One region of the Marinitoga aeolica genome, then DNA from elsewhere that is predicted to be linked to it. Evidence: riboswitches for the same ligand, from Rfam matches in the RefSeq annotation. Region 1 holds a riboswitch; the other holds the start of a gene.
The links. Region 1 has a riboswitch for lysine ahead of JRV97_RS11035 (aspartate-semialdehyde dehydrogenase). Riboswitches for the same ligand answer to the same signal wherever they lie in the genome.
Positions count from the first base shown of each region.

Region 2: it holds a riboswitch for lysine, as region 1 does, so the genes downstream of both, JRV97_RS03915 (Na+/H+ antiporter NhaC family protein) here and JRV97_RS11035 (aspartate-semialdehyde dehydrogenase) in region 1, are expected to answer to the same signal.

Region 1 covers NZ_CP069362.1:2,322,605-2,338,357, forward strand. The annotation lists gene JRV97_RS11020 (PD-(D/E)XK nuclease family protein) at 1-2,448, shown strand, start outside; gene JRV97_RS11025 (UvrD-helicase domain-containing protein) at 2,448-5,606, shown strand; tRNA gene JRV97_RS11030 (tRNA-Ser) at 5,909-5,999, shown strand; lysine riboswitch at 6,277-6,451, shown strand; gene JRV97_RS11035 (aspartate-semialdehyde dehydrogenase) at 6,530-7,513, shown strand; gene JRV97_RS11040 (diaminopimelate decarboxylase family protein) at 7,518-8,741, shown strand; gene dapA (4-hydroxy-tetrahydrodipicolinate synthase) at 8,734-9,609, shown strand; gene JRV97_RS11050 (4-hydroxy-tetrahydrodipicolinate reductase) at 9,606-10,262, shown strand; gene dapD (2,3,4,5-tetrahydropyridine-2,6-dicarboxylate N-acetyltransferase) at 10,278-10,970, shown strand; gene JRV97_RS11060 (aspartate kinase) at 10,979-12,169, shown strand; gene JRV97_RS11065 (aspartate aminotransferase family protein) at 12,166-13,302, shown strand; gene JRV97_RS11070 (amidohydrolase) at 13,299-14,405, shown strand; gene JRV97_RS11075 (hypothetical protein) at 14,426-14,881, opposite strand; gene JRV97_RS11080 (diguanylate cyclase domain-containing protein) at 14,993-15,753, opposite strand, start outside.
Region 2 covers NZ_CP069362.1:821,492-837,244, reverse strand. The annotation lists gene JRV97_RS03925 (permease) at 1-932, opposite strand, end outside; gene JRV97_RS03920 (ArsR/SmtB family transcription factor) at 947-1,282, opposite strand; lysine riboswitch at 1,668-1,841, shown strand; gene JRV97_RS03915 (Na+/H+ antiporter NhaC family protein) at 1,933-3,615, shown strand; gene JRV97_RS03910 (hypothetical protein) at 3,659-4,159, opposite strand; gene JRV97_RS03905 (adenosylcobalamin-dependent ribonucleoside-diphosphate reductase) at 4,231-6,750, opposite strand; gene JRV97_RS03900 (hypothetical protein) at 6,973-7,581, opposite strand; gene trxB (thioredoxin-disulfide reductase) at 7,855-8,808, opposite strand; gene pdo (protein disulfide oxidoreductase) at 8,812-9,489, opposite strand; gene JRV97_RS03885 (PadR family transcriptional regulator) at 9,508-9,867, opposite strand; gene JRV97_RS03880 (HD domain-containing phosphohydrolase) at 10,026-12,455, opposite strand; gene JRV97_RS03875 (GGDEF domain-containing protein) at 12,539-14,182, opposite strand; gene JRV97_RS03870 (alpha/beta fold hydrolase) at 14,208-15,233, opposite strand; gene JRV97_RS03865 (alpha/beta hydrolase) at 15,220-15,753, opposite strand, start outside.

The DNA.
Region 1 (15,753 bases):
TTTAATAGCAAAATAGGGGATTTAAAAAACATTTTTTCTGAAACCAATTTTTTTAAATCACAATTTAAAAATAATATTTTGGAAATAGAAAATATTGCTAAAGAAATAAAAAGGAAAATTATATATGAAAATTACGAACCCCAAGATTTTGGAATAATTGTTTCTGATAGCCAAACTGCAAATTCATTTGCAGAGTTTTTTGATGAGTTAAATGTACCTTATAGATTGAAAAATGATATACCTCTTTCAGAAAGTTTGGTTGTTTCAAAACTATTATTGCCTTTAAAAACAAAATATTCTGGATATGAAATCAATGATTTAATAGCTCTAATAGAAACAGGCTATGGGGGTGAAAGAACATTATCTATTGATGAAATAGAAAATATATTAAAAAATTTAAATTTATTCTATGACTTTCCAAAATCCACCTTGAATAGCAGAAGAAATAAATGGTTGGAAACTATAGAAATAAGAATAAATGAAATAAATAATGAACTTAATTCCTCTGATGAAAAAGAAAGACTTGAAAAACAATTAGAAGAATTGGAAGAAGTACATTCATTATTCAAATCGTTATTTGATTTATTAGAAGAAATAGATAAAAATGATTTTGAATTATCTTATTATAGAAATTTATTAAACAAATGGATAGATAAAGGAATAATTAATTTCAAAAATATAGAAAAAGTAGAAAGCGAATTAAATGCATTATATAAATTTCAAGAGCTATTATTAAAAACGGAAAGAAATTTAGAAAAATTAGTGACAGGTAATATTAAACTTTCTAAATTCTATAATATTTTATCCAGTTTAATAGAAACAGAAAAATATAGAATATCTGAAAGATATTCCAATACTGTAGAAATATTTAGCTTAAATGATTCGAGATTTATACATAAAAAATATAAGATTTTTGTATCTTTTACTGATAACAATTATCCTTCTATTGGAGTAAATCCTCTTCTTTCATATATTACAGAAAACAATAATTACTCAAAAATTTCAGAATTGCAATTTAGGGAAAATTTATACATTTCCATGATTTTTGCTGATAATGTTATTTTCACATATCCAAAAGCTACACTCTCCGGAGAAGAAATACTTGCATCCCCATATGAAAAAGATTTTGAAAAAATATTTAAAATACATGAATATAATTTCTTCTCAAAAAGTGAAGAAATTATTCCAGAAACTTCTGATGAAATATATTCATTTGATCAGGCTGCATTATATTTTACATACAATAAATTAGATTCTGAAATTGATGAAATTAATGAGATTATTAAAGAAGTTAATGAGTTAAATAATAAAAAGAATAATAACAAGTGGATATTAAATGATAAATATGATATTGGAGAAATCAGTCATAATAAAATATCTACATATGTAGATTGCCCATTCAAATATTATTTAAGTTATATAGCAAAAATAAAAACAAATAAAGATTTTTCTGTTTTTTATGTTGGGAATTTAAAACATAAAATAATGAAAAAATTATTTGATAAATATCCTAATTATAATGAAATAAAATCAAAATTACAAAATATGGATGAATTATATGATGAAATAAAGAATATCGCATATGATGTATGGGATAACTCTGGGATTGAAGAATTAAAAACATATAAAATAGTAAAAGAAATTGAAATAGAAGAAATATCCGTCGAAGTTCTCAATGTAATTGAAAAATTAATAATTTCATATATTTATTTCGGATCTTCAAGAGGAAAAAATAAAGAAGAAAAAACGATCTTATATGATAAAGTATTAAAAAGTGAATATTCTATTTTTGGAGAATATAACAATCATACTTTATTTTCAAGAATAGATAGAATAGATATTTTAAATGAAGATTTGCGTCTTGAATATAATAAAAAAAATGAATTAAAACCTTTAAATAAAATAGAAAAAACATCTTATTCTATTATTGATTATAAAAACAAAAACAGCTTTCAATCAGAACAATTATTCTTCTATTATTTAATTTTATTGAATAATAAAGAGTGGAGAGAGAAAATTAAAAATCACTCTGTTTTTCTCAATTTTTTACCAATGAGTGAGATAAATGGGAAATATAAATCATTGCAATGGATAAAAATAGAAAATGAATCTATATATATAAAATATCCCGGAAATTCCACATCCTATGAACAAATAAGTTTAAGGGAATTCGAGATTTGGTTTAATGATATTATTAATTCTATTAGAAACTCTGAATTTTTACCGGCATTTATTGAAGAAGCGAAAAATTTAAAACTCAGGTTTTTAGATTATTTAAAAGATAAAGGGTATAATGTACAAAATTCAAATGAAAAATACTATTCTTGTATAGTTGGAAATGGGAACTATTGTGAATATCATAAACTATGCAGTTTATTATTATGGTCTGGAAATTATTCCTTAAGTAATAGAGGTCATATTACTAATAGTAATAGAGGTGGGAAATAATGTCTAATACTTTAAATATAGAAGAAATGAAAAAAAACTTAGATAAAAATTATTTCATATCTGCTTCTGCTGGAACAGGAAAAACATATACCATAACTCAATACTATTTAGCAATATTAGAAAAATATGAAAAAGAAAATAATGCAGATATTATTCAAAACATCTTAGCAGTTACATTCACTAATAAAGCCGCAGGAGAAATGAAAGAAAGAATATTAGAAGAAGTTGATAAAAAATTAGAAAAAGGAAAAAATTATAAATATTGGAGACAAATAAAAACTAATTTAAATAGAGCCTGGATAATGACAATAGACAGTTTTTGCTCAAGAATCTTAAGAGAAAATAATATAGTAATTGGAGTTGATCCGAATTTTACAATAATAAATGAATTAAGAATGGAAATAGAAATAGAAAAAGCTGTATATAATACTTTAAAAATATTATTTAAATTATATGAAAACCCCGAAAATGATTTAGATGAATTAACCAATTTCCTAAATGACAGAAAATTTATAGTCAAGAAATATTTAAAAGAAATAATTGACAACAAAGATAAATTTTCCAATTCTTTGAAATATATTCTTAAAGAATTGAAATTAGATACTTTTAAAAAGGTATTATCAGATACTTTAAAAAACTGGAGAACTGAAATGAAATTAAGTTCTGTTCCAGAATTCGATTTGATTAATAAGGATTTCAATGATGTATTATGGTTATTTAAAATAGCGGTTTTAATTGCTCAAGAGATATATTATTCATATACCAACGACCAATATCAATTTGATTTTAAAGGCGTTTTAGACAAAACACTTGAAACTCTTGATGAAGAAAGAATAAAAGAAAAATATCAAAGAAAATTTAAATATATAATAGTTGACGAATATCAAGATACCAATTTTCTCCAAAAAGCTTTATTTGATAAGATTCATAATGATAATAATTATATATTTTATGTGGGAGATAGAAAACAATCTATTTATAGATTCAGAGGAGCTGATGTATCTGTTTTTGCTGTAACTGAACAAGAATTTGATGAAAATAGTAGATTTCAATTAAATGTAAATAGACGTTCCAATGCTTCTATAGTTGAGTTTGCAAATGCTTTTTCTAAAGATGTTTTATTTAATAAAGAATTATTAGAAAGCTATTATAATGCTGAATATAAAAATGTTTTTAATAATTTATTATATAGTGAAGATAAAGATAGATCAGAATATGAAAAGAAAACTATAAATGATATTATTCCCTCAATTGGAAATGATGATAAATATAGAATAAAATACATATTTGTTTCTAAAAATACAGATAATAAAGGTTATGTAGAATATGAAACTATTGCTAAAACTATAAATTCCTTAATTGGAAAAAAGATGAAATTTAGAAAAAGAGAAAATGGGAAGATAATTTTTGAAGAAAGAGAAATTAAATATAATGATATCGCTGTTTTGGTTAAAGAACTCAAAAATTCCGAAGAACCTATAAGAAATGCTTTTAAGAAATATAATATACCATTTTATATATTAGGTAGTAAATCATTTTATAATAAAAATGAGGTGCAAACAGTATTTTCGGCTTTGAATGCTGTGCAAAATCCACATAATGATTTTAATTTTACAGGTTATATGATGTCATTAATGGTTGGCATGAATTTTGAAAAATTGAATGAATTAGTAAAAATCAAAAAAGAAAAGAATTATAAATCATTATATGAAACAGCAGAGAAAGAAAATATTTTATCTAAAGCAGAAAGAAAAGGGCTCGAAGTATTAAAAAAATATGTAGAATTAAAATATTATTTAAAACCAACTATAATATTAAAAGGATTAATAACAGAAAATAATTATTTTTCAAAATTGACTATTTTACCAGATTCACATTATGCTATTGCTAATGTTAAAAAGCTTATTAATGAAGCAGAAAAGTATAATACTTTAGCTGTTTCTTTTTCTGAATTAATTAGATTACTTAGAAAGACCTCGGAACTCACAGAAAGCGAAGCGGCAATTGAAGATGAAAAACAAAATGTTGTAAGAGTTTTAACCATTCATAAGTCCAAAGGATTGGAATTTCCTATTGTGATTTTAAGCGGATTAGATAAAAAATCACAAATTGATAGCGAAGAAAAAATTGATGAAGATATGAAAATCTCTACAGAAAGCGTTGAATTTTCTCTTCCAGATAATAATATTAGATATTTTGTTTTAAAAAAACTTTTTTTGAAAAAAATAAAAAGCATGGATATTTCATCATTATCAATGCAAGATAAGATAAAAATAGAACTTGGTGAAAAGTATTTAAAGATGTTTGACATTAATAAATTTTTAGAGGATACAGAAGAATTAAGATTATTATATGTTGCCATAACAAGACCAAAAGAAATGTTAATTCCTATTATTGTTGAAAAAGAAAAAAATAAATCAAATACACTATCAGACTTATTTAAAAAGGTAAAATATGAAAAGATAGATATTATCTCGTTTAACGATTTAAAATATGAAATAAAACACAAAGAAGAAAAGATAAAAGATAAAATAAAAGATATTAAAGAAGAAAATCTAAAAGATTTAACTGATTTTGCATATAAAAAGTACATTGCTCCTACATATATTATCAATGAATTAAAAAGAGAAGAAAACAGTGAAGATTTAACCGATGAAAATTATATAAAAGTAGATTTAAATGATTTCTTTTCAGAACAGGAATTTATTCTAAAAGGCACTGAATTACATTCTTTAATGGAAAGTATAAATAGTTTTAGCCAGATAAAAAATTTAATAAAATTAAAAATATTACCAGAAGAATTAGATAATAGTTTAATAAAAAGATTATTTTCATATAAAAATTTTAAAACAGAGTGGAGATTAGTAAAAAGAAAGGTCATAAATGACAGAGAATATATGATTTTCGGGGTGCCCGATAGAGTTGTATTTGATGAAAATAATAATATAGAAGTATTAGATTATAAATATTCTGATTTAAATAATCCAAATAAAATAGAAGATTATAAATTCCAATTACAATTTTATATGTATCTTTTAAAAGATTTTGGAATTCCTCAAAAAGGATATATTATTAGTTTAAAAAATGGTAAGATAATAGAAGTTGAATATGATGAAGAATTTGAAGAAAAATTAGAATCAAAAATTAAACCATTATAGTTTAATAAATATTCTAAATATGTTTAATTATGCTGTCCAAAAAGTTTAAAAGAAGTGAAGACTCGAAGATTGCCTTTAAAAATTATGAATGAAAGCCGTCAAAAAAACAGGATGTTTTTTTGAGTGAAGCTTTTGCATGGATGCAAAATCTGAACGACGGCTGGGAATGAATAATTTTTAAAGATTTGCAATCAAGCTGTCTGAACGATTTTAACTTTTTGGACAACCTATGTTTAATTTATACACTTGACTAAAAGCAAAAGTTATGATAAAATATGTTGGAAAGTTAATATTGTGAAGATGGAGAGATGGCCGAGCGGTCTAAGGCGCACGCCTGGAGAGCGTGTGACGGGCACAACCCGTCCGTGGGTTCAAATCCCACTCTCTCCGCCAGGAAGAGCAGGATTTCCTGCTCTTTTTTTATTTTAGATTTTGTGATATAATATATTAAACAAAATTAAAAAATAATCAGGAGGATATAATGACTTTTTTTGAAAAATGGAAAATGAGATGTCCAATTATTAGATTTATAGAACGCTTGAGAATGAAAAGAATAAAGGTAAAAGTTAATAAAATAAAAATAAAATGAATGTATTAACATAAATATAACTACCAAGAAAATAAATCTTAAATTTAATTTGTTAAACTACGGAAAAGTTAATATGTTTTACGAACAAACGGAGGCGCAACTGAGATGAGTAATCTACCTATCGCTTGGGTAGGCTTGGGGTAGGTGAAAGGCGAGGTTGCCGAAGGATGTAAGATTTACCCGTCTTACATGCCTGGTTGTATAGGGAATACCTATGCGACTGTCGCATGATTGCATGCGGAGAGCCGTTTGGGATAATATGTTATATATAATATTATTTCAAATATTGGCCTTCCCATGCGGAAGGCCAATTTTATTTTAGAGGAGGGAGAATATGAAAGTTGGTGTAGTTGGTGCAACAGGTGAAGTTGGAAGAACAATGGTTAAGGTATTAGAAGAAAAAAATATTGATATTAATGAATTGCGATTATTTGCAAGTAAAAAATCTGAAGGAAAAGAGATTAAATTTAAAGATAAAATATATTATGTTGAAGAATTAACTGAAGAAAAAATGAAAGAAAAATATGATTATTTATTATTTTCTGCTGGAGGTTCCGTTTCTAAAAAATATGCTCCAATTGCGAGTGAATATGGTAATACTGTAATAGATAATTCTTCAGCTTTTAGAATGGTGAATGATATACCTTTAGTTGTTCCAGAAATAAATGGAGATATTATAAAAGGATATAGAGGAATTATTGCAAATCCTAACTGTTCTACTATTCAAATGGTATTAGCTCTAAGAAATGTAGAAAAAGAATTAGGGATTTCAGAAATTTTTGTAAGCACTTATCAAGCAGTTTCTGGAGCTGGAAATAAAGGTATAAAAGAATTATTAGATCAACAAAATGGTATAAATAATATAAATCATTTTCCAGAAATAATAAACAATAATGTAATACCGATAATAGGACCTGTATTAGAAAATGGATTTACAGAAGAAGAAATGAAAATGGTAAATGAAACAAGAAAAATATATGATGATTATGGTATTAAAGTTTATCCAACAGCTGTAAGAGTTCCTGTATTATACGGACATTCTGAAAGTATTACTTTTAGGGTAAAAAAGAAATCAACATTAGAAGATGTTAAAAAGCTTTTATCTTCAGTAGATAATGTAGTATATACAGATGATTTAGTAACTCCTATAAACATAGCTGGATCAGATATTACATATGTTTCCAGATTAAGGCAAATGGACGAAACAACTTTTTTAATATGGGTTGTAGCAGATAATGTTAGAGTTGGAGCTGCAACAAATGCTGTAAGAATATTATTAAAACATTATGAATTAAATAATAATAAAAGAGATGAGTGAAAATATGAAAAAATTTCCTTTTAAAAATGAAATACACCAGTTATTAAAAAAATATCCAACACCATTTTATGTATATGATGAAATAGGAATATTAAATTCATTGAAAAAATTACAAAATGCATTTTCTTGGTGTGAATTTAAAGAATATTTTGCTGTTAAGGCTACCCCTACACCTTATATTTTAAAAATTTTAGGAAAAAATAATTGTGGAACAGATTGTAGTTCATTAGCAGAATTATATTTGTCAGAAATGGTTAATATTACAGGAGAAAATATATTATTTACTTCAAATAATACACCTATAGAAGAATATAAAAAAGCATATGAGTTAGGAGCTATAATAAATTTTGATGATATAGGTCATATTGATAAATTTATTAAAGAAGTTGGAATTCCCAAAATAGCTTCTATAAGATATACCCCTAAAGAAGCTTTTGGAACAGAAATAATTGGTGATCCAGTGAATTCAAAATTTGGAATGCCTTTTAATAAATTGTTAGAAGGATATAAAAAGATGAAAGATATAGGAGTAAAAAGATTTGGTTTACATGCAATGCTCGTATCAAATACATTAGATGAAGACTTGATTGCAAAAAATACAGAGATAATATTCAAAGCAGTTAATGAATTATCTAATATATTAAATATAGAATATGAGTTTATTGATATTGGTGGTGGTTTTGGAATCCCATATAAACCAGATGATAAAGAATTAGATTTGCATTTATTAAGCAATAATATAAAAGAATTGTATGAAAAACATTTTAAAGAATTTAAACCAAAAATATTTACAGAGAATGGAAGATATATCACAGGTCCCCACGGATACTTAATTACAAAGGTTTTACATATTAAAGAAAGTTATAAAACATATGTTGGTGTAGATGCAAATATGGCTAATTTAATGAGACCAGGAATGTATGGAGCATATCATCACATATCTGTATTGGGTAAAGAAGGTAACTTTAAAAAATATGATGTTGTAGGCTCATTATGTGAGAATAACGATAAATTTGCTATAGATAGAGAATTACCTGAGTTAGAAGAAGGAGATATTTTAATCATACACGACGCAGGAGCACACGGCCATTCTATGGGATTTAATTATAATGGTAAGCTTAGATCTGCAGAGTTTATATATGATGGAAATGAATTTAAAATGATTAGAAGAGCACAAACATTGGATGATTATTTTTCAACAATACAAGGAGGGGATATTTATGTTTAAAGGCGTTGGAACTGCAATTATTACACCATTCGATGAAAATTATAATGTTGATTACAAAGCATTAGAAGAATTTGTAAATTTTCAATTAGATTATGTGGATGCATTAATTGTATTAGGCACTACAGGTGAGGCACCTACTATTAATGAGGATGAAAGAGAAAAAATAGTTTCTACAGTAGTTAATGTGACAAATAAAAAAGTTCCTGTAATAGTTGGAACAGGCTCAAATAATCCAGAACATGTTTTACATAATAATAAATTAGCGGAAAAATCTGGTGCTGATGGATTACTTATTGTTAGTCCATATTATAATAAATCAACACAAAAAGGATTAGTGGAATATTTTTCATATGTTGCACAAAGAACAGATCTTCCTATAATATTATATAATGTACCTTCAAGAACAGGAGGAAATATATTACCAGATACTGCTATAGAAATATTTGAAAAAAATGCAAATGTTATAGGAATAAAAGAAGCCAGTGGGAATATTTCTCAAATTGCAGAATTAATATCAAAAAAACCTAAAGATATGAAGGTATATTCTGGAAATGATGATCAAGCATTACCATTAATGGCATTGGGCGGAGATGGAGTTATATCCGTTTTTTCAAATGTTTTGCCAAACCAAATGAAAGAATTAACTCAGTCAATTTTAAATAATGATTATGCAAAAGCTCAAGAAATAAATAATAAGTATAACATTTTAATGAGAAAACTATTTATTGAAGTTAATCCTATTCCTGTTAAATATGCAGTTTCTAAACTGGGATACTGTAAAAATATTTTAAGATTACCATTAATTCCAATAAGCGAATCAGGAAAAGAGGTAATTGATAATTTGTTTGAGGAGATGAATATATTATGAAATATGGAATTATAGGAAGAAATGGAAGAATGGGAAATGAAATATACAATCTATTTTCTGAAAAAGGTCATGAATTAGTTTTTTCATATGATAATACTGGAGAAAAATTTTTAGAAAAACCACAAGTGTTAATTGATTTTTCATTACCAGAAGCATTTGAAAAGACTATTGAATATGTTGATAAATTCCATTGTTCTTTAATTATTGGTACTACTGGATTAAGTGAAATACAGTTAAAAAAATTACATGAAATTGCCCAGAATGTTCCGGTTATACAAAGTTATAATTTTTCTTTAGGTATTCAAGTACTCTTAAAACTTGTAAAAGTTGCAAATGAATTATTAGATGATGTTGATATTGAAATATCAGAAACACATCATAGATTTAAAAAAGATAAACCATCTGGAACTGCTAAGATGATTAAAAAGGTTATAGGAAAAGATGTAAATATATCATCATTGAGATTAGGGAATATACCAGGAGATCATACCATATATTTTGGTAATTTAGGAGAAGTAATAAGTATATCTCATAGGGCATTATCTAGAAGGACATTTGCTGAAGGAGTATTAAAGTCTGCAGAATTTGCATTAAAAACTGTAGCAGGTTTTTATACTTTTCAAGATGTTTTTGAAATAACTATGAAAAGATGAGAAGGAGGAAATAATATGGATTCATATGAAATAATTGAATATATTGCAAAATCAAAAAAAGTAACACCAATAAAAGTTTATATAAAAGGTGATATAAAAGATTTACCATTTGAAGAATATTATGGTGATGATAATTGCGGTATATTATTCTGTGAATTAGATGAATTCGAAAAATATTTAAGTGAAAATAAAGAAAAGATAGAAAAATATAGGATAGAAATGGATAGAAGAAATTCTGCAATTCCATTGTTAGATTTGAAGAAAATAAATGCAAGAATAGAGCCTGGTGCAATAATTAGAGATTTAGTTAAGATAGGTGATAATGCTGTTATTATGATGGGAGCTGTAATAAATATTGGAGCAAAAATTGGTAAAAAAACAATGATAGATATGAATGTCGTTGTAGGTGGAAGAGCACAAATTGGAGATAATTGTCATATAGGTGCAGGATCTGTTATAGCAGGTGTTATAGAACCGCCAAGTGCAGATCCTGTAGTGATAGAAGATAATGTTTTAATTGGAGCAAATGCTGTTGTACTTGAAGGAGTAAGAATAGGTAGAAATTCTGTTGTGGCAGCTGGGTCTGTTGTTACAAAAAATGTTGAGCCAAATACTGTAGTTGCAGGAGTTCCAGCAAGAGTAATAAAAAAAGTTGATGAAAAAACAAAGGATAAAACAAAATTATTAGATGAATTAAGAAATTTGTAGGTGATAAAATGAATATAGTTGTTCAAAAATATGGTGGTTCATCTGTAGCAGATACTGAAAAAATAAAATTTGTAGCTAATAAGGTTAAAAAGAGAGTTGATGAAGGTTATAAGATAGTAGTAATTGTTTCGGCTATGGGTAAAACCACAGATAATTTAATTAAATTAGCAAAAGAAATATCAGAAAAACCACATCCTAGGGAATTAGATATGTTGCTTACTACAGGAGAACAAGTATCTGTAGCATTGCTATCAATGGCATTAATAGATTTAAATGTAAACACAAAATCTTTAAATGCTTTTCAAGCGGGGATATTTACAACATCTGATTTTAACAAAGCCAGAATACAAAAATTTAAAGTATCAAAAATAATAGACTTATTAAAAGAGCACGATGTTTTAGTAATAACAGGATTTCAAGGAATTACTGAAGAAGGAGATTATACCACTTTAGGTAGAGGAGGTTCAGATACTTCTGCTGTTGCAATAGCAGCTGCTCTTCACTCTGAGTGTGAAATATATAGTGATTTTCCAGGAATTTATACTTTTGATCCAAGAAGATATTCAAATGCCAAAAAATTAAAATATGTAACCTATGATGAAATGCTTGAAATGGCAAGTTTGGGTGCAAAAGTCCTTCACAGTAGAGCAGTAGAAGTAGCAAAAAAATTTAACGTAAAGGTTTATTGTGCGTCTACTTTTTCCGAAGAGGAGGGAACATATGTGGTTGCAGATAATATAGAAAATCCTGTTGTAACAGGAATGAGTGTTATGGAAAATCAGACTCAAGTTACAATAACTAATTTACCTTTTGATCATGCAATAATATATAATATATTTGATAAAATAGCTCAAAAAGGTTTTAATGTGGATATGATTTCCATTATTAATATTAATGATAGACTTAACGTTTCATTTACAATAATAGAAGAAGAAATGGAAAATTTTGATAAATACTTAAAAGAGGCACTTTCGAATTTCAACGAATCTCAGGTAACGTATGAACATGGTTATGCTAAACTTTCAGTAGTGGGCATTGGAATGAAAACAGAAAAAGGAGTTGCATCAAGATTTTTTAAAGCCTTAAAAGATGTGCCACTGAGAATGGTAACAACTTCTGAAATTAAAATTTCATGTTTGTTAGATAAAAAAAATTTAGAAAAAGCAACAAATGCATTGATAAAGGAGTTTGAATTATGATTTTGAAAATGTATGATTATTATAAAATGGATATTGATTATGCTGAAGGTATAAATATTTATACAAAAGATGGGAAAAAATATATTGATACTTTTTCTGGAATAGGAGTTTTAGCTTTAGGACATTCTAATAAAGAATTAATAGAAAGATTAAAAAATAAAATGGATAGATATATGCATTTATCCAACTATTTTTTAGATGAAGATGCAGAATGGGTGGCAAATAAATTAATTGAATTAACAGGTGAAAAAGGTTCTGTGTTTTTTACGAATTCAGGCACTGAAGCTACAGAAGCAGCTTTAAAAGCTATAAAAAAGTTAGCTACAAAAGATAAAAGAAAGATAATATATTTTAATAATGGATTTCATGGTAGAACATTAGGTGCTTTATCTATTAATGGGTTTGAAAATTTAAAAGCTCCGTTTAGGCCACTAATTCCTAATTGTCAGGAATTTGTTTTTAATGATGTAGAAGGATTTAAGGACTACATGGAATTTCATGGTGATGAAGTATTAGCAGTATTTGTAGAACCTATTCAAGGATCAGGTGGAATTGTACCTTTAACTCAAGAATTTGCTGATGTTTTAAGTTATTACCAAAAGGAAAAAAATTATATTCTTGTATCTGATGAAATACAGGCAGGTTTAGGTAGGACAGGAAAGTTTTATTCATATGAGCATTGTAATTTAAAACCTGATATTATTACCATAGGTAAAGCTATAGGTGGTGGATTACCTTTAGGAGCTACAATATTTTTAAATGATACAGCAAATATTTTAAAACCAGGTGATCATGGATCAACATTTGCACCTAATCCTATTGCATTAGCTGGAGCAAGATTTGTTTTAGAAAATATTCCAAATATGTTAGATGACATTAAAGAAAAAGGCAAATATTTTATGGAAAAATTAAATAGCTTAGAATCATTTGAAATAGCAGATATTAGAGGTAAAGGGTTAATGATAGGGATTGAATTAATTGAATCATCACCGGATTTAAAACAGAGAGCCTTTGAAAAAAATTTGCTATTAAATGTTATTTCTAATAATAGTGTTATTAGATTATTACCTGCATTGAATATAACTTATGAGGAAATAGATATTATTATTAATAAATTGGAGGAATTATTATGATATCTCCTATTGAATTAAGACATGTTTTACACCAAAATCCTGAAATTGGATTCATGGAATTTAAAACAACAAAAATTTTAGAAGATGCGATAACTGATTTAGCTAAACATTATAATATAGATATAGAAATATTAAAACCATTAGAGACAGGGTTAATTATTAAATATGCACCTCTAAATAATAATGAATATATATTATTTAGAGCAGATATAGATGCTTTACCTATTAAAGAACAAAATGATGTAGAATTTAAATCAAAAAATGATAATATGCATGCATGTGGTCATGATATGCATATGTCGATTTTATACGGGTTTATGGAATACATATTTAGAAATAAAATCCAAAAGAATATTTTATTTTTATTTCAACCAGCAGAAGAAGGTGGAGGTGGAGCTAAAAAGATTTTAGATACTGGAGTTTTGGATCAATTTAATATAATAAGGGCACATGCTTTACATGTAACTGATGAATATGATAAGGGTATAATTGCAGCATCTAAAGGAGTTTTGTTTGCATCGGCAGTAGAAATTGATATAGAATTTTTGGGTAAAAATGCTCATATAGCTTTTCCACAAGATGGTAAAAATGCGTTAAATGCTATGAGATTGTTTTTAGATGCAGTAGAAAAAATACCAAAAAATCCAGTTCAACCATTAATTTTTGGTATTGGAAAAGTTTTTTCAGGAGAAGTTAGAAATATTATTCCAGCTTATGCAAAAATAGAAGGTAGTATTAGATCTTTAAACTTAGATTATACAATGGAATATATAGAAATTTTAAAAGAAATACTTGAATCAATTAAAAAAATGACAGGGGTAACTTATAAAATAACATTAGGATCTATGTATAAGGAAGTAGTAAATGATGAAAATATATATAATGAATTTGTTGAAAAGTTAAAAGATAAATATCAAATAATTGATTGTGGTTACAAGATGACAGGAGAAGATTTTGGATTTATAGCAGAAAAATATCCTGCTGTTATGTTTTGGTTAGGGACAAAAACGGATAAAAAAGTAGGATTACATTCGCCCGATTTTCTACCTGATGATGATGTGATTAGTATTGGAATTAATATTTATAGTGATTTAATAAAATAGCATACCTTTTCGGGTATGCTTTATTCTTTTTTAAGGTTAAACAATGGTATTTTATTTTCTTTAATTTTTGTTTTCACATGTTTTATAGTATCAATTTCATTATTCATGCTATAAAATGTCCTTGAATTCTCCGGATCTTCAAAATGCCATACTCCTTCATTATCTCTCCATTCTGGTATATTTACCTTATAAATTGTACCTTTATTTGATTGATCAATAACTTCAATAGCTCCCATTTTTTTTAAGTTGCGAATAGCTTGTTCCGTAATTCCATATGAAATCTCCAAAGTTTTTGAAATTTGTCTATAAGATATTGGATAAGTATATTTCCTAGCTTTTCCAAGTTTCCATGAATGAGCAAGGGAGTTTAAATATAAATATATGTATATTTTTGCAGCATTTGCTGGTCTAACAGTAAGTATAAAATATACTGCATTATGAGGTAACATTAAAAAAGCATCATTTAAGTGAAACACTTACATCACATCTCCTTATCTATCTAAATAATTGACCACCTGTTTTTAATTATAACAAAAAATTAAACAAATACAAAAAAATCCCTCCACAATTTGGAGGGATAATAAATATTAACTTATCTTATAATTATTCCTTCCATCTTTTTTCGCACTTATTAAAGCATCATAAGCAATATTATACGGATCTTTAGTATAAATAGCATATTCCGTAATTCCTATACTTACTGTAACTTTAGCTTCTATTCCTTCATATATTATTGGATTACTAACTTCTCTTAAAATTTTTTCAGAAATATTTTTTGCCATTTGTTCATCAATATTTTTTAATACTAATATAAATTCATCGCCACCCATTCTTTCCAATTTAGCATTTTTACTATCTTCATACTCAATTTTTTCAATGGCTAATATTTTTTTAATCCTTTCAGGTATTTTAAATAATACAAAATCTCCAAATTTTCTACCATAATTTTTATTTATATTTGCAAATTTATCTATATCAATTAAAAATAAATAATTCTTTTTTTCCATAATAATACCTCCCTGCAATTTAATAGGTTCAAATAATAATAAATTAATACCTTTCTTTTTAACTTCACTTGGACATACACCAAATTCTTTTTTAAATGCTCTTGAATATGATTCATATGAATTATACTGATATTTAATAGAAATCTCTAGAATATTCATATTTGAATTTACTAAATCTTTTACAGATTCAGAAAGTCTCCTCTTTCTTACATATTCTTTTATTGACATTCCTACGATTAAATTAAATAATTTATATAAATAGGATAATGAATAATTTGCATAGTTAGCTATATCTTCTAAAGAAAAATAATTATCAATATTTTTTTCAATATATTCTAAAG
Region 2 (15,753 bases), 940 kb from region 1:
CCTAAAGACATTAAAGATTGTATAATTGGAACTTCTGTTAATGTTGCAAAATACATTAATGCTCCAAATACTGATGCAAATAAATTAGAAAACAATCTATTTCCACCTAATAGTGTTTGAACCACATTTTTTGGCAAAGAAACAGATATTATTCCTGCAATAAAAACACCTATAAATAAATATGGTAATATTTTTTTAGTAAAGTCCCAAGTTTCGCTAATATATTCTTTTTGATGTTCTTTGTCAAAAGTTAGTGCTATTAATATAGAAACAAGTGCAAAAATTGTCATTAATATACTTTTTAAAGTTATATAAATCTTTAAGCTTCCAGTGATTAAAAAAGCCATTTGAAATGCTAAAAAGAGTAATGTTTTTTGCCATGGGATTTCAGTATCTTGCCCAAATACAAATCCACCTTCTCCTGTTTCTTTAAATAATGTTTGCATTATTAATCCAATAAATACAGCAGAAATTATAGTAGCCAATAATCTAACAAATGATAATTCCCAACCTAATACAGTGCCAGTTAAAAATATTGCTGCTACATTAATTGCCGGTCCTGTAAATAAAAAAGCCATAGCAGGACCAATTCCAGCACCTCTTTTATAGATTCCTCCAAATAGAGGAAGAATTGTACAAGAACAAACAGCTAATATTCCTCCTGAAACTGCAGCTACCGGATATGCTATTATTTTTTTTGCTTTTGGTCCTAATAATTTTAAGATTGCATTTTTACTCACAAAAACAGCAATTGTTCCAGCAATAAAAAAAGCAGGGACAAGACATAATAAAACATGTTCTCTTGCATAATCGTGAAGCATTTCAAATCCACCGATTAATGATTTGTGAATATTTTCATTTGAAAATGGGACAAAATAAAAAATGAGAAAAATAAAAACAATTAGTAAGAATGTTTTTACCTCTTTTGTCATGTTTACCACCTTTCCTATTTTGATATATTACATTTTCCATCAACTATGTAAATATTTTTCGATTTTTCAATATCATCTTTAAATTCAATATTCAGATCATGTAATAGAGGATCTAAAAAAGAATATTTACTCAAGAATTCATTATTAATTCTATAGGTGGTAAATAATCTTTCTTTTTGAGGTATAAGTAAATTTATTAATCTCATTTTTGAAATATGTCTGGAAATAGTAGATTGAGGTAATTGTAATATAGCTATTAATTCACATACACACCGAGGTTTAATACTTAATAAATTTAAAATTCTTAAACGTGTTTTATCAGATAATATTTTCATTAATTCTTCTATCATTTTCTTCCCTCTTTTTTAATTTATATATTCGGATATCCGGATATATAATACCAACTTTGTATTAAATAATTAATACATGAAAGTAAAAAATGTTATTTTTTACACAAATATTAGTTGATAAATATTCATTTGTTGATAATAATAGCATAACATTTTATGCTTTAAATATGTGTTTGGAGTGTAATAAAAATTGATATATTAATTTTTTTTGACAAATGTAACTAGATTATGATATAATAATTTAGAAAAATGATATTTATGTTAAATATATTTCAGGGGGATAAATATTTTGAAATCTTATATTAGTCTTATTTTGTTTTTTATTTTATGGAAATATTTAAGAAATTTAATTATGGTAAACTCCAAGAAAAATTTAATAATTTTTAAATCAAACGGAGGCGCAGCCAAGATGAGTAATCTATCTATCGCCAGGGTAGGCTCGGGATAGATGAAAGGCGAGGTTGCCGAAGGATGTAAGGCTTACCCACCTTACATGCCTGGTTATGCAGGAAAGACCTGTATAACTGTCGCATATTACATGCGGAGAGCCGTTTGGAATAATTAATTTTATTTCAAATAGGCCTTCCACATGGAAGGTTTTTTTATTTTAAAAATAGTTATATATAAATCACTATGTGAGGAGGGAGTTTATGAAGAAAAAACTCGTGGTATTATTTATCATGGCGGCGTTTGTTTTAGTGGCGACCCTGGCTTTTGCTGAAGGAGGAGATGCAGCAAAGATAAATTATGGTTTTTGGTCTGTTATTCCTCCATTATTAGCGATTGTTTTAGCGTTTGTTACCAAAGAAGTTATTGTTTCGTTATTGCTTGGTGTTTTTTCAGGTGCATTAATTAATGTTTTTGCAACGTCTAGTTCGGGATTTTTTATGAAATTAGTTGAGAGTTATACAAAAACATTACAATACCCGGTAAACGCTTTAGCTGACAGCTGGCATGCAGGAATTATTGTTTTCACCTTAGTAATAGGTGGTATGGTTGGAGTTATTGCTAAAATGGGTGGTACAAGGGCTATAGCAAATGCACTTGCAAAAAAAGCCAAAACTGCAAGGAGTGCTCAAGTTGCTACAGCATTAATGGGAGTTGTTGTATTTTTTGACGATTATGCAAATACATTAATAGTTGGGCCTACAATGAGACCATTAACAGATAAATTAAAGGTCTCAAGAGAAAAACTTTCATATATTGTAGATTCTACTGCTGCTCCTGTTGCTACTATGGCAGCGATTTCTACCTGGATTGGTTATGAATTAGGATTAATTGGTGACGCTTTTAACTCAATTGGAGTTAAAGTAAATCCATATTCAGTATTTTTTAGTTCTATTCCATATAGGATGTATGGAATTTTTGCACTTGTAATGGTATTTATGGTTGGCGCAATGTTAAGGGATTTCGGGCCAATGTACAAAGCAGAAAAAAGGGCAAGATTAACAGGTAAAGTTTTAGCAGATGATGCAGAACCAATGTTATCTACAGATTTTGAAAAAGATTTAGACAAAAGTGATATTCCATTAAGAGTTTCAAATGCTTTGGTACCAATTTTAACATTGATTATTTTTGCATTCATTGGTTTATGGTATTCTGGTGGAGGTTTAGATAATCCTTTCACATGGGATGGAATTAGGGATGCCTTTGGTAATGCAGATGCTTCTGCTGCTTTAATATGGGCTTCAGTATTAGCTAGTATAGTAGCTGTTGTAATGGCTGTTTCTCAAGGAATTATGACATTAAGAAAGGCTATTGAAGCATGGGTTGAAGGTGCAAAATCATTAGTTATTACTACAATAATTTTAACTTTAGCCTGGTCTATTGGTTCAATTGCTTCTGACCTTGGAACAGCTGAATATTTAGTTCAAGTTGTTTCATCATCATTACCTGGATGGTCAATACCACTCTTAGTATTTATAATATCAGCAATTGTATCTTTTGCTACAGGAACATCATGGGGAACAATGGCAATTATGCTTCCTTTAGCAGTACCTTTAGCTGCAGCGTATACTGGAAACGAATTAACAGCATTAGTATATGCTACATTAGGTGCTGTATTAACAGGTTCAACATTTGGAGATCACTGTTCTCCAATTTCAGATACAACAATTATGTCATCAATGGCGTCATCATCTGATCACATTGATCACGTTAAGACACAATTGCCATATGCTGTAACAGCGGCTACTACTGCAGCAGTAGTTGGTTATATACCAGTTGGACTTGGATTGCCTGTATGGGTTTCATTAATTTTAGGTGTAACAGCAATATGGGCTATATTAAGATTCTATGGGAAATCTACAGACCCTAAAGATTTAAAAGCTTAATAACTATAACAATTAAAAAAGGAATGGCCGAGCCATTCCTTTTTTAATAAAATATTTTTAATCTAAAACTTTGAATATCTTCATCTGAACTTTCATATTCCTCTTCATCAACTTTATTATATTCCCAATCAAAAAGAGTCAAGAATATTTTTCCTTCTCTACATTCTGTAAATAAAGAAGGCACTGTATCTTCTTCATCATCGACACTCATAGCTTCAACAATAAAAGAATAAGCATTAGCTTCAGTTATATCTGCAACTTCCTTTAACAAAATTTCAGCATCTTCAAATTCTTTTTCGCTTCCAAATGAAAAAGGAAAAGGTATGGGAATATCTTCAACATCACTATCATATTCACCAAGCATTTCTTTTAAATCATCAGCATAATCAGCATCATATTCAGCAACTTTTTCTACTAATTTATTCATTTTTTCATCATTTAAAGAAGCCCAAATCATTACAGTTGGATGAATATGATCTCCATGAAATATACCATCATTTGCTCCTTCAATAGCTGCTTCATGATAATTTTTACAACTTGCCATCTTTATCACCTCAAAAATAATAATTTATTAAATCTATTATATATTTTAATATTTAAAATTAATATCCAATTTTATGAACATTTTGACCAACCACATGTTTTACACGAAATACATCCTTCTGCCATTATTAAAGAATTTTTGCTTAAACATGTTGGACAATATGTATTTCCTTCTGTATCAACATAATAACCTTTAGTATATTCAAGTTTATTAGCATGAACAAATTTTTCAATTTCTTCTTTACTCAAAGGTTTTCCAACATGAAATACCTCTATATCATTTTCTTCCTCATTCCATAATTCTTCAAAATCATCGAGCGCACTTTTTATTTCTTTTGAAATCCCTTTACAATATGTGCCTTTAACCTTTGATAATTGTTCTAATATTTCGTCAACAGAAACTCCTGATCTTAAAGCTATAGAAGATAATCTTCCTATAATTTCTGCTGTTTCAGTTCCATCAGATAAGAAAATTTCTATGGCTTCACCGTTATCATCAAAAGATACTGTAATATATACAGTTCCAGATTCTGTTTTGAATTTCCTGGTTACACTTTTTAATGTTTCTTTTCTTGGTCTTGCACGCAATTTATGTTTTTCATCTAATACAAAGAAAGTAACCTTTTTATCTTCTTTTTTTGCCTTCGTTAAAACTTGTGTTTCCAATGATCCATCTCTATATATTGTTATTCCTTTTAAATTCAATTCCATTGCTTTCTTATATATCTCTTTTATATCATCAACAGTAGCTTCTTTGGGTAAATTAATGGTTTTTGAACATGATGCATCTAAATAACTTTGGATAACATTTTGTGCTAGTAAGTGATCCATTCCAGAAATATCCATTGAAGTAACAAATACTTTCTTTATTTCTTCTGGTATTCCTTCTATATTTTGTAATGAACCTTTTTCTATAATTTCCGCTTCTAATTCACTATTTAAATCTCCATCTAATTTATCTCTCAATATTTTATTCATATATGGAAGAGGAACTCTATTCCCTTCTTTATCTGTCATATATCTAATATATGCAAGCATAAAATTAGGTTCTATTCCACTTGAAGTATCAGCCAAATTAGATATAGATCCAGTAGGAGCTACTGTATTGACTTGAACATTTCTTTTATATTTTTTACCTTCTCCAAAGAAATGTTCTTTTATTAAATTATTCCATTGTCTAATATTTTCTGAATAATCATCATTTAACATAGAAAATGGAATAAATCCATTTTTATATTTTGATTTTTCAAATAATGGGAAGTTCCCTCTTTCTTTTGCTAATTCACTACTTGCTAAATGGGAATAATATGCAAATTGAGCTAATGTTTCTGCCATAAACATTCTACCTTCCTCAGAATTATATGGTAAATCTTTCTTATACATAGCATCAGCTAAACCCATAATTCCAAGGCCTATAAATCTTTGTTCCTTCGATACTCTATCTATTTTTTCAAGAGGATATACATTTATATCTATAACATCATCTAAAAATCTTGCTGTCCAATAAATTAACTCTTTAAATAAATCATTATTCTCTCCTTCGGGATTTCCCAACTCAACAAAATCTATTACTTTAGCTATATCAATAGAACCTAAATTACAACTTCCATATGGAGGTAAAGGTTCTTCTCCACAGGGATTAGTAGCGCTTACAGGAGTCACATCGCTTAAAGCATAATATTTATTATGTCTTCCAAGAAATAACATTCCCGGATCTCCTGATTTCCATGCATTATTTGCAATTAAATCAAATAATTCTTTTGCTTTAATTGTTCTTTTTATATTTGAATTAGGATGAGTTAATTCAATTTCTTCATCATTTTCTAATTTCTTTAAAAATTCTTCAGGATTGTCAAAATTCACAGATATATTAAAATAATTAAGCACAGATTTACCGTCATTATTTTTTTTGGAATTTATAAAATCTATTACATCAGGGTGATCGTATCTCATTACTGCCATTTGTGCTCCACGTCTTGCTCCACCCTGCTCTATTGTGGAAGCTGTAGTATTAAACACATGCATAAAGCTAATTGGACCAGATGATTTTCCACCTGTTCCTGCTATTGAACTTTCTTTTGGTCTTAATACAGAAAAATCGTATCCAACACCACCACCGTATTTTTGTATTAATGCAGCATCTTTTACGGCATCAAAAATACCTTCCATTGAATCTTCTAACGGAACAACAAAACATGCTGATAACATATTATGTCTATTTCTCGAATTAAAAATCTTTTTATAATCTTCTAAACTCATATCTTCTCTATTCTTTTGAAATACATCTCTTGATAAAGTTTTTCCAGAATTAAACAATGTTGGACTATTTGGTAAAAAAACCCTGCTTTTTAATAATTTATAGAATTTTTCTTCAACATCCCTTATTTTTTCGATATCATCATTATATAATATTTCTGCACTTGCTATATATCTAGAAACTCTCCTCGCTATATCATCCCAAGAATGTTCAAGATATTTCCCTTCTCCATCTTTCAATAAATACCTATCTCTTAAAATTCTTTCTGCATTTTCTGATGGTTTTATATCAGAAAAAAAGTCTAATAAACTTTCTAAATTAGATAATTGCTCCACATCCATACCCCCTTACAATTTTCATCATTTATCATTATACCACAATATATTGTGCCTTAACTTTTTATTTACACAATACTTTGTGAAATTATTATATTTTTTGATTTTATATTTATTCAAGATAATTATAGAAAATGTTAATTTTTTGATGGAGAAATTTATTATTTAATATAATATTAAAAAATAAAACCAGTGATTTCTCACTGGTTTTATTAATATTCTTTACAAATATGTCATTATGATAAAAGTATAATATATATTATTCGTTCTTTGTATAAGATAAATATAAATAATATTTTTTATAAATACGTATATAAAATGTACAATAAAGATATTTATTGATGTATTAATGTTAGTAAATAATATAGTATAGAAAAAAGAAGAAATCATAATAGCAAGATATTTCTTTTTTATATGCTCTAATAAAAATTTTGGAATTATTATGGAATAAAATATCAAAATAAAAAATAAATTTATACTAGCAAAAATAAAATATGGGGTAAATTCAAAATTTAAGATAGGTTTTGGGATAATTATATTTCCTGTTATCCATTTAAATAAATATATTTTTTCCATAATTATTGAAAAAATTATCAAAAACAAAGTAAAAACGTTTGTTAAATCTTTTTTTAGTTTTTCTTTGCTTATAACCAAATATTTCTTTTTTCCTGAAAACATGAAAAACGATGTTATTGAAACTACTATTTGATATAACAAAAATATATATGAATATTTCATATTTAAAATTACAATATTGGAATAAATTTTAAATATTAAAAATACTATATTTATTATAAAAGTCAAATATATTATTATATTTTTTTTATTCATATTAGCCTCCTATGCAAAAAAATCTACGCTATTATTAATATAATACTTCTTAAAATAAAAACCTTGAATTATCATCTTTAAATCCCACCTTTTTAAATATATTAATATTATACTATAATAATAATATAATTATTCTAAATTATATTTTATTAATAAGAAATAATTAAAATTATCATTAAATAATTTATAAAATCTAATAATTAATTATTTTTTTATTACAATATAAAAATAACCTCGGAGAAATCTCCGAGGTTATTTTTGATTATATATTTTTTAATTAAAATATTCTCTTACTGCAAAGGATGCTGCAATAGCCCCATCTGCAGCAGCTGTAATAATTTGTCTTAATTCTTTTTGAACTACATCTCCTGCTGCAAATACACCTTTAACATTTGTTTCCATATGTTTATCTGTAATAATATATCCATAATCATCTAAAGCAATTTTATCTTTGAATAATTGAGTTACTGGTAATAATCCAACAAACACAAATACACCATCGACATCAAAATTAGTTACTTCCCCTGTTTCTCTATTTTCTAAAACAAGTTGATTAACTTTTTTATCACCTTTAATTTCTTTAACTACAGAATTCCATATGAAGTTGATATTTTCTGTATTAAATGCTTTATCTTGATAAAATTTATCTGCTCTGAGTTTATCTCTTCTATGAATAATATATACTTCTTTTGCTATTTTTGAAAGGTATAAAGCTTCTTCTACAGCGGTATTTCCACCACCAATTACTGCAACTTTTTGGTTTTTAAAGAAATGTCCATCACATGTTGCACAATATGAAACACCTTTTCCAGCAAATTCTTTTTCACCAGGAACACCTAATTTTCTTGGTGTTGCACCTGTTGCAATAACTACCGTTTTTGTTTTTATTATATTTCCATCATCTAAAGATATAATTTTTTCTTCTTTTGAAAAGTCAACATTTATAACTTCACCATAATGGAATTCTACACCAAATTCTTTTGCATGTTCTCCTAATTTTTCTGCTAATTCTTCACCTGTTATAGATGTAAAACCAGGGTAATTTTCAACATATTCTGTTAAATTTACTTGGCCACCGTCTAAATCTTTTTCTATTATTAATGGTTTAATTCCGCCTTGAACTGCATATATCCCAGCAGCAACACCGGCAGGTCCACCACCTATTATAACCATATCATAATATTCTTTTATATTGCTTTTCTTAGATGTTCCCATGTCAAAGAACATTTATTATCCCTCCACAGCTTTTAATACTTCTTCTACGAAGTTAGGTTCTGGATATGCACCGATGAATTCACCTTTTACAACCCATTCACCATTTTCAAATAATTCTATAACTGTATGTGGAACAGAACTTACATTGTGCTTCATTGATATTTCATAAAATTCATTTGCTTCAACCATTTCACCATTTATATTTTCATTAATCATAGCAGCTTGATGTGCTGACAATACAGCTCTTGGACAGTATGGACATGTTGGAGTAACAAATACTCTTAGTCTCATTTTTTTATCAATAGCTTTTAATTTATTTACTGTATCTTCTGCTAATTCAACTTCACCATTTTTTGATAATAATATTAAATCTTGTAATAATGTGCTAAATTCATGTCCTGAAGGGATACCATAAAATCTAACACCTAAGTCAGAACCATTAGATGCTAAGATTACAGTTGCTGGAGCTAATGTTTTATCAATATCATATTCTTCAGCAATTGGAGAATCAATATGATGTACATCTAAGTCTATATTTTCTACGCCATCTTTTAATTCTGTGTATAATTGTTTTGTAACATCACAATATTCACAATTTTCTTTCTCAAATAATATGATTCTTACTCTTCCTTTCATTTCTGATAATAAATCTTTCACTTGTTCTAATGTTTTTTCATCTAATAATTTTTCCACAAAAAACACCTCCGGTTTTTATATATTTTCTTTTGCTTTGTTAACAAAATTTTTTAATACTATAATTTGTTCTTCCATCTCTATGATGAAATTTTTAATTCTTTCTTTACCTTTTTTTGTAATTTTATATATTTTTCGTGGTGGACTGGAAGTTGTATCCCAATCGAATTTTATTTCAGATCTTTTTTCCAATTCAGATAAAGCTCTATATACCCTTCCTTTTTGTCCAATTCCTTCAGGAATTGTTATACCCATCTCACACAATCTATTAGATAATTCATAACCATAGCTGGGTTTTTCTGCAATTAATATTAAGAGAAGGTCACATATTAACTTTCCACTTTTATTAAATACTTTACATTTATTAGCTGATTCCATATTTAGACCTCCAAAATACAACAAAAAAAGTCAAGTTTTCTATCCACATTCATATTATATACAAAATGTATATATTTGTCAACTAATAAAAGTGAAGACTTTGTTTTTATTATATTAAAAATAAATATAAAAATTAAAAGCCACTACTAATGCGGCTTTTAATCAGAGAAAGTATTGTAAATATCTTTAATATCAGTGGAATACATTTTTAATATTTCTAATAATTTAGGGTTAAAGTTTTCTGGTGAAGTTCTATCATCACCATTTAGGATTATTTTTAAAGTTTTTTCATGAGAAAAAGCTTTTTTGTAAGGTCTGTTTGAACGTAATGCATCATACACATCAACAAGTGAAACTATTTGTGCTTCTATAGGTATTTGATCACCTTTTAAATTAAAAGGATATCCTCCACCATTATATTTTTCATGATGATACAAAGCAATTTTTAAAGCTGTTTCAAAATATGGATCGTCACCCAGGAGTTTTTCTGCATAAATAGTATGCTTTTTCATTATTTCAAATTCTTCATCTGTTAATCGTGTTTTTTTATTTAGAATTTCTAGAGGTACAAAAATTTTTCCTATATCATGTAAAGGAGCAAATTCGCGGATTTCTAAAATTTTTTCATCAGGTATATTTAATTTTTTTGCAACAAATGAAGCTAACTCTCCAACTCTATATATATGTTGTCCAGTGATATCATCATGTGCTTCAGCTATTAAAGCTAATTTGTTTGCGAAATTTAAATAGGCATTTTTAACCTTATCAACGTTTAATTTTTTAGAAAGAACAGATTTTGCCAGATTAATGAAAGATTGAAATATTTTTTTATCTTCATTATTAAAACTTTCGGGACTATTTTCTGCAATATCAAGAGAAAAATTCAAAATTATATTTTTGTTTATATATGCTGTTGCAAGCATTGTTTCTTTAGTGCTTTTAACAGCTTTAAAGAATTCTTTTAACAAATTTTTTTCAAAATTATTTTCATTAAATTTTTTTAATTCATCATTTTTGAAAATTTGTATTTTTTCTTGCGTTTGAACCATATACTTTTTTTCTAATGGCAAAGATTTCAAGATGTTAATATTATGTCCGACGGCTGACAAAAATTGCCATTTGTTTTCTTTCCCGATAGAAATACTTCCATAGTCAGCTTTTTTGACAATTTTTAATGCATTTTTAAGTAAATAATCAAAATACATTTCTATATCTATGTTTTTTTCTTCCAGGTTATAAATAAGATTAATAATTTCTTCTAATTTTTTATTTGCATCAAGTAACTCCTTATTTTTTTGTTCCAGTTCTTTTTGATATTTTATAATTTCAGTAATATCAACCCATAGAACCAACAAACCCTTTTCGTTGTTATTAAGAGTGATTGAGGTTTTATAATCTTTGAAATATAAAACTTTATCATTGAGAAGCAATTTAAAATTATCAACATAGCCTTTTTTTTCATCAGAAATTATTTCAATATCTTCGATGATAGAATCTTCCAATAATTTTTTATTACTATTATCGAATATTTCTAATAGATTTTTTCCAATTAAATCATCTTTTTTTATTCCAAGAAGGGAAGCTAAAGCATTATTAGCGAAAATAATTTTTTGTTCTATATTTTTTATATATATAGGATTTGGAGAAAGATTAACAATTTCTTCTATAAGTTTTTTTGAGTTATTTAGTTCTGTTATTTTTGTTTCTAATTCTGAAAGAGCATTTTTAAGGCTTTCTGTTCTTTTGTAAACTTTCTTTTTTAATAATTTTGAATAAAAATAAAATAGTATAATGATTCCAGAAGCACTGATAATTCCAAATATTGTACTAATTTTTAACCAGAGTGGAATTTTTTCACGTATAACAGGTTCAAAATATTTATCAAATGTTTTATAATAAAAAGAGTTATTATTTTCTTTTAAATTTATAATATATTTATCGAAAATATCGAAAATATTTTTTAAGTTGCTATCTTTTCTATACATAATAAATCCACCAATGGGTTTAAAAATAATAGAGGTTTTATTTACTTTATAATTTTTTTCTTGATCGAGACCAAAAAATCTTGGTACAACTCCGGCATCAATTTTCTTTTGGTTTAAGCTTTCAAAAATATTACTATATGAGTTAAACTCAATAAACTTCGCTTTAATTTTAAAGCTATTTAAAATATCTTTTATTCCATTGTTTCCTTCGTAAAAAATATCTGTTTTCATAACACCAATTTTTAAACCTTTTAAATCAAGTAATGAATTAAGATGTAAATTGTATCTTGTATAAACAACAGCCCACTCGAAAAATACAGGTTCTTTGTTAAAATAAAAATTTAGTGCTCTTTTATCTGTATAACCAAGTGGTGCAACAGCATCAATTTGCCCTTTTTTTAGTTTTTCAATCAAATTTACTTGTGAATCAATAACAAAATTTAAAGGTATATTATTCTTTTTTGCAATAAAATTCAGTATTTCATTTAAAAAACCAGTATTTTCATCAATAACAATAGGAGGGGCTTTATATAAGCCTATTGTTATTGAAAGAGAAAATATAGGAATTATTATAATAATTAAGATAATAATAAATTTTTTCATTTTATCCCTTCTTCATAAAGGTTTATTATCTGTTAATGATAAACCTTTTTTATTAAATTTAGGTTTTTAATGTTAATAGAAATCTAATATATTATTTTATTTTTACCTTTATTCTTTGCAGTATAAGCTTTTTTATCTGCATTTTTTATTAAAATATTAATATTTGTTTTATTATTATCTTCGATACCTACACTAAATTTAAGGCCAGTACGTGTAAGATTCTTTTTTATTCTTTTTATAATGTTTCTAGCTTCAAATTTGTTGATGCCTTCAAAAATTATTATAAATTCATCACCGCCATATCGATATGCTTTATCATTTGATCGAATTGAATTTTTTAATATGTTTGAGAATTCTTTTAATAATGAATCTCCTTTTAAATGCCCATATTTATCGTTTATTTTTTTAAAGTTATCTAGATCAATGAATGCTAAGGAGATTAAATTTTTTTCTCTCTCGTACATTTGAAGATCTTTATTTAGTTTTGATGAATTATACAGACCAGTTAAATAATCTGTTTCGCTCATTTTTTTAATTTCTTTAAAATGCTCTCCATGAACAAGTATCATAGAAACAATTTTTGCTAAAACAGATAATATTTGCATATCTTCCCTTGTTGGTCTTAATCCATTTTCAGGACTATCACATGATATATAACCAATAAGATCATTATTTTTATTTTTTAAAGCAATAGCAAGGAGATCATTTTTATTCCACATATAATCCTTATTTTTTATATTGTTTGCATTTATGTTTTGTTCAAATATAAAATAATCGTTTTTATTTAATTTTTCAGCCATATTTGGTATAAAGTAAACTTCTCCATATCTATAATCATTTTTAAAAACTTCGTTTATAATTTCTGAAGCGTATACTTTTCTATTTTTTAGTTTTTCAAATTCTTCCTTCGAAAAACCTGCATATGAAATTCTTTTAATTATGTCATTTGCGTAATCTATTTCAGATATTAGAACATATTTATATCCAAACTTTTTATTAAGAAATTTTGCAGCCTCATTTAATATAAATTCTTTTGATGCTTTTATTGAATACGAATATAATAAGTTTGAAAATTCAAGCATTATTTCATTAAAACGATTTAATCTTTTATTTTTTATTTTCTCTTCTTCTTTTTCATATAAGTATTTAGTTATGAAATAATAAATACCAAGAAATATCAGGTTTTGAGATAAAAAGTAATATTTTACTATTGTATTTTGGCTTAATAAATGTAGGTATATGCTTGGTAATGAAGCTATAAAAAAAACATATTCAATAGCAAATAATTTTATATCAAATTTAGTAATATCAACTAATAAAGAATTTAGTATTTTTGATAGTGATATATATAAAAATAATTTCATATAAATATTTAAATCAAAAAAGTTAACTATTATATATGAGCCATAATACATGAAGAAATAAACAAGAAATTTTCTAATCCTTTTTAAATAATTTCTTTCATTTAATCGAAATAATGTTATTAAAGATGCTGCAAATATGTATTGTGGCCCATGTAAATAAGCGACTAAAAATCCTGGTACATTAGATACAAGACGACTATTATTTTTCCATTTTACATCTATATTATCTGAAATAAAGGTTATTAGAAGAACCGTTAGTAAGTTTAAAATTTGAAAATTCAAGTGAAATGGGAAATAAATAAATAACAAAAAAACAATCAAACTATCAAAAATAATTTTTCTTATGTAATTATGGTTATGCATTTTTAAAAATCCCCCCATTAAAAAATTACTTCTTAATGACTTCATCATCAAGAGCTTCTTCGATTTCATCAAAGCCATATAATCTAGATTTTATTTTTAAATCCTCTATATTTAGTATTTTTATTACATTTTTTGCCAGCAAAAACTCAAATGGTAACCAGGTAACATGACCTGTAGGAATAATATAACGTTTAGCTCCTTTGAATTCGCTAAAAAGCATTTTTCTACTTTTTTTAGATAAAGTTTTATCGAAAAATGCTTCAACAAAAGTTATTTTTTTAGGATTTATTAAATGTGCGTAAGATAAAGGATCTATTTTAAATAATGGATGAATATTTTCGGAGTTTATTAATTCGTTTAAAGACATTTTTCGGACCTTTTCAAATTGTGTATTATATATATCGAATATTTTGTCAGGATTATGAAGTTCATATTCATCCTTGAATCCTTTTTCTATTAATCGTTTCACAAAAGTTGTAGCGGGAGAATTATATAATATTTCTGGTAAATGACCACCTGTAGTCATTAAAAGGAGATGTTTTAATTGTGGTTCTAATGCTTCAACAATAGTACCAACCATTCCTCCTAAACAGTATCCTAACAAGATATGGTCTTTTCGCCATAACCCTTCTTGTTTTAAAAAATCTATAGTAGTTAGGGTATCTATTACACCGTGTTCCCAAAATCTATACATTATTTTTAAATCAGGCCACAGATAACTTCTACCGCTAACAGATTTTTTATCTACTCTTGTATAGTTTCCAGGTAGTATTAATATGGTTGTATTTATTCCAACACTTGCAAGCCTTCTGGCCATCCATATCATATATTTAACATTTGCACTTCCAAGTCCATGTAAGATTAAAGCTGAAGCATAGGTTTTATCTTTTGGCATGAAATTATACAATTCAACAGTTTCGGTTCCTTCTGCAGGATTCCTGTATAAAGTTTTAAATCGAATATAATTACATCTGTAATGTTTTCCTTTGAATATGAAACCAGAAATATAATCAATTTTTTTCTTTTTATATGAAAAATCAACCTTCATCATTCACCAGGCTCCTTATAAATTTAACAGTTTCATTTAAAATTCTAATGGTTTGAATATCATTATTTTCAAATTCAAAAGCATGGTCACCACTCTTATGAACGAGTATTTTTGTTTGAACCCCTTTTTCTTTTAATTTTTTAAATAATTCAACTGAAGATGAAAAGGGAACTGTTTTATCCTTTTTTCCATGTACTAATAATACAGGTTTCATATTTTTATTAATCCAGAAAATTGGTGAATAATATAAATATTCCCCTTCTTTTGTTGGGGTAGGAAATCCTTTTAATGCTGTAGCAGTAGCAACCTTAGCAAAAACAGATTTTACATTTTTATCAAATAAATGTTTTAGATTAGCCGGTGTATAGTAAGATACAACACCTTTGATTCCTTCAGTATGTTTTTCATTCTTTACAAAAGTATTATAAGCATAGTATAATAATGTAAGATGTCCTCCGGCGGATAATCCCATTAAAATAATATTATTTTTATCCAATTTTAATCTATAATAATTTTCTTTTAT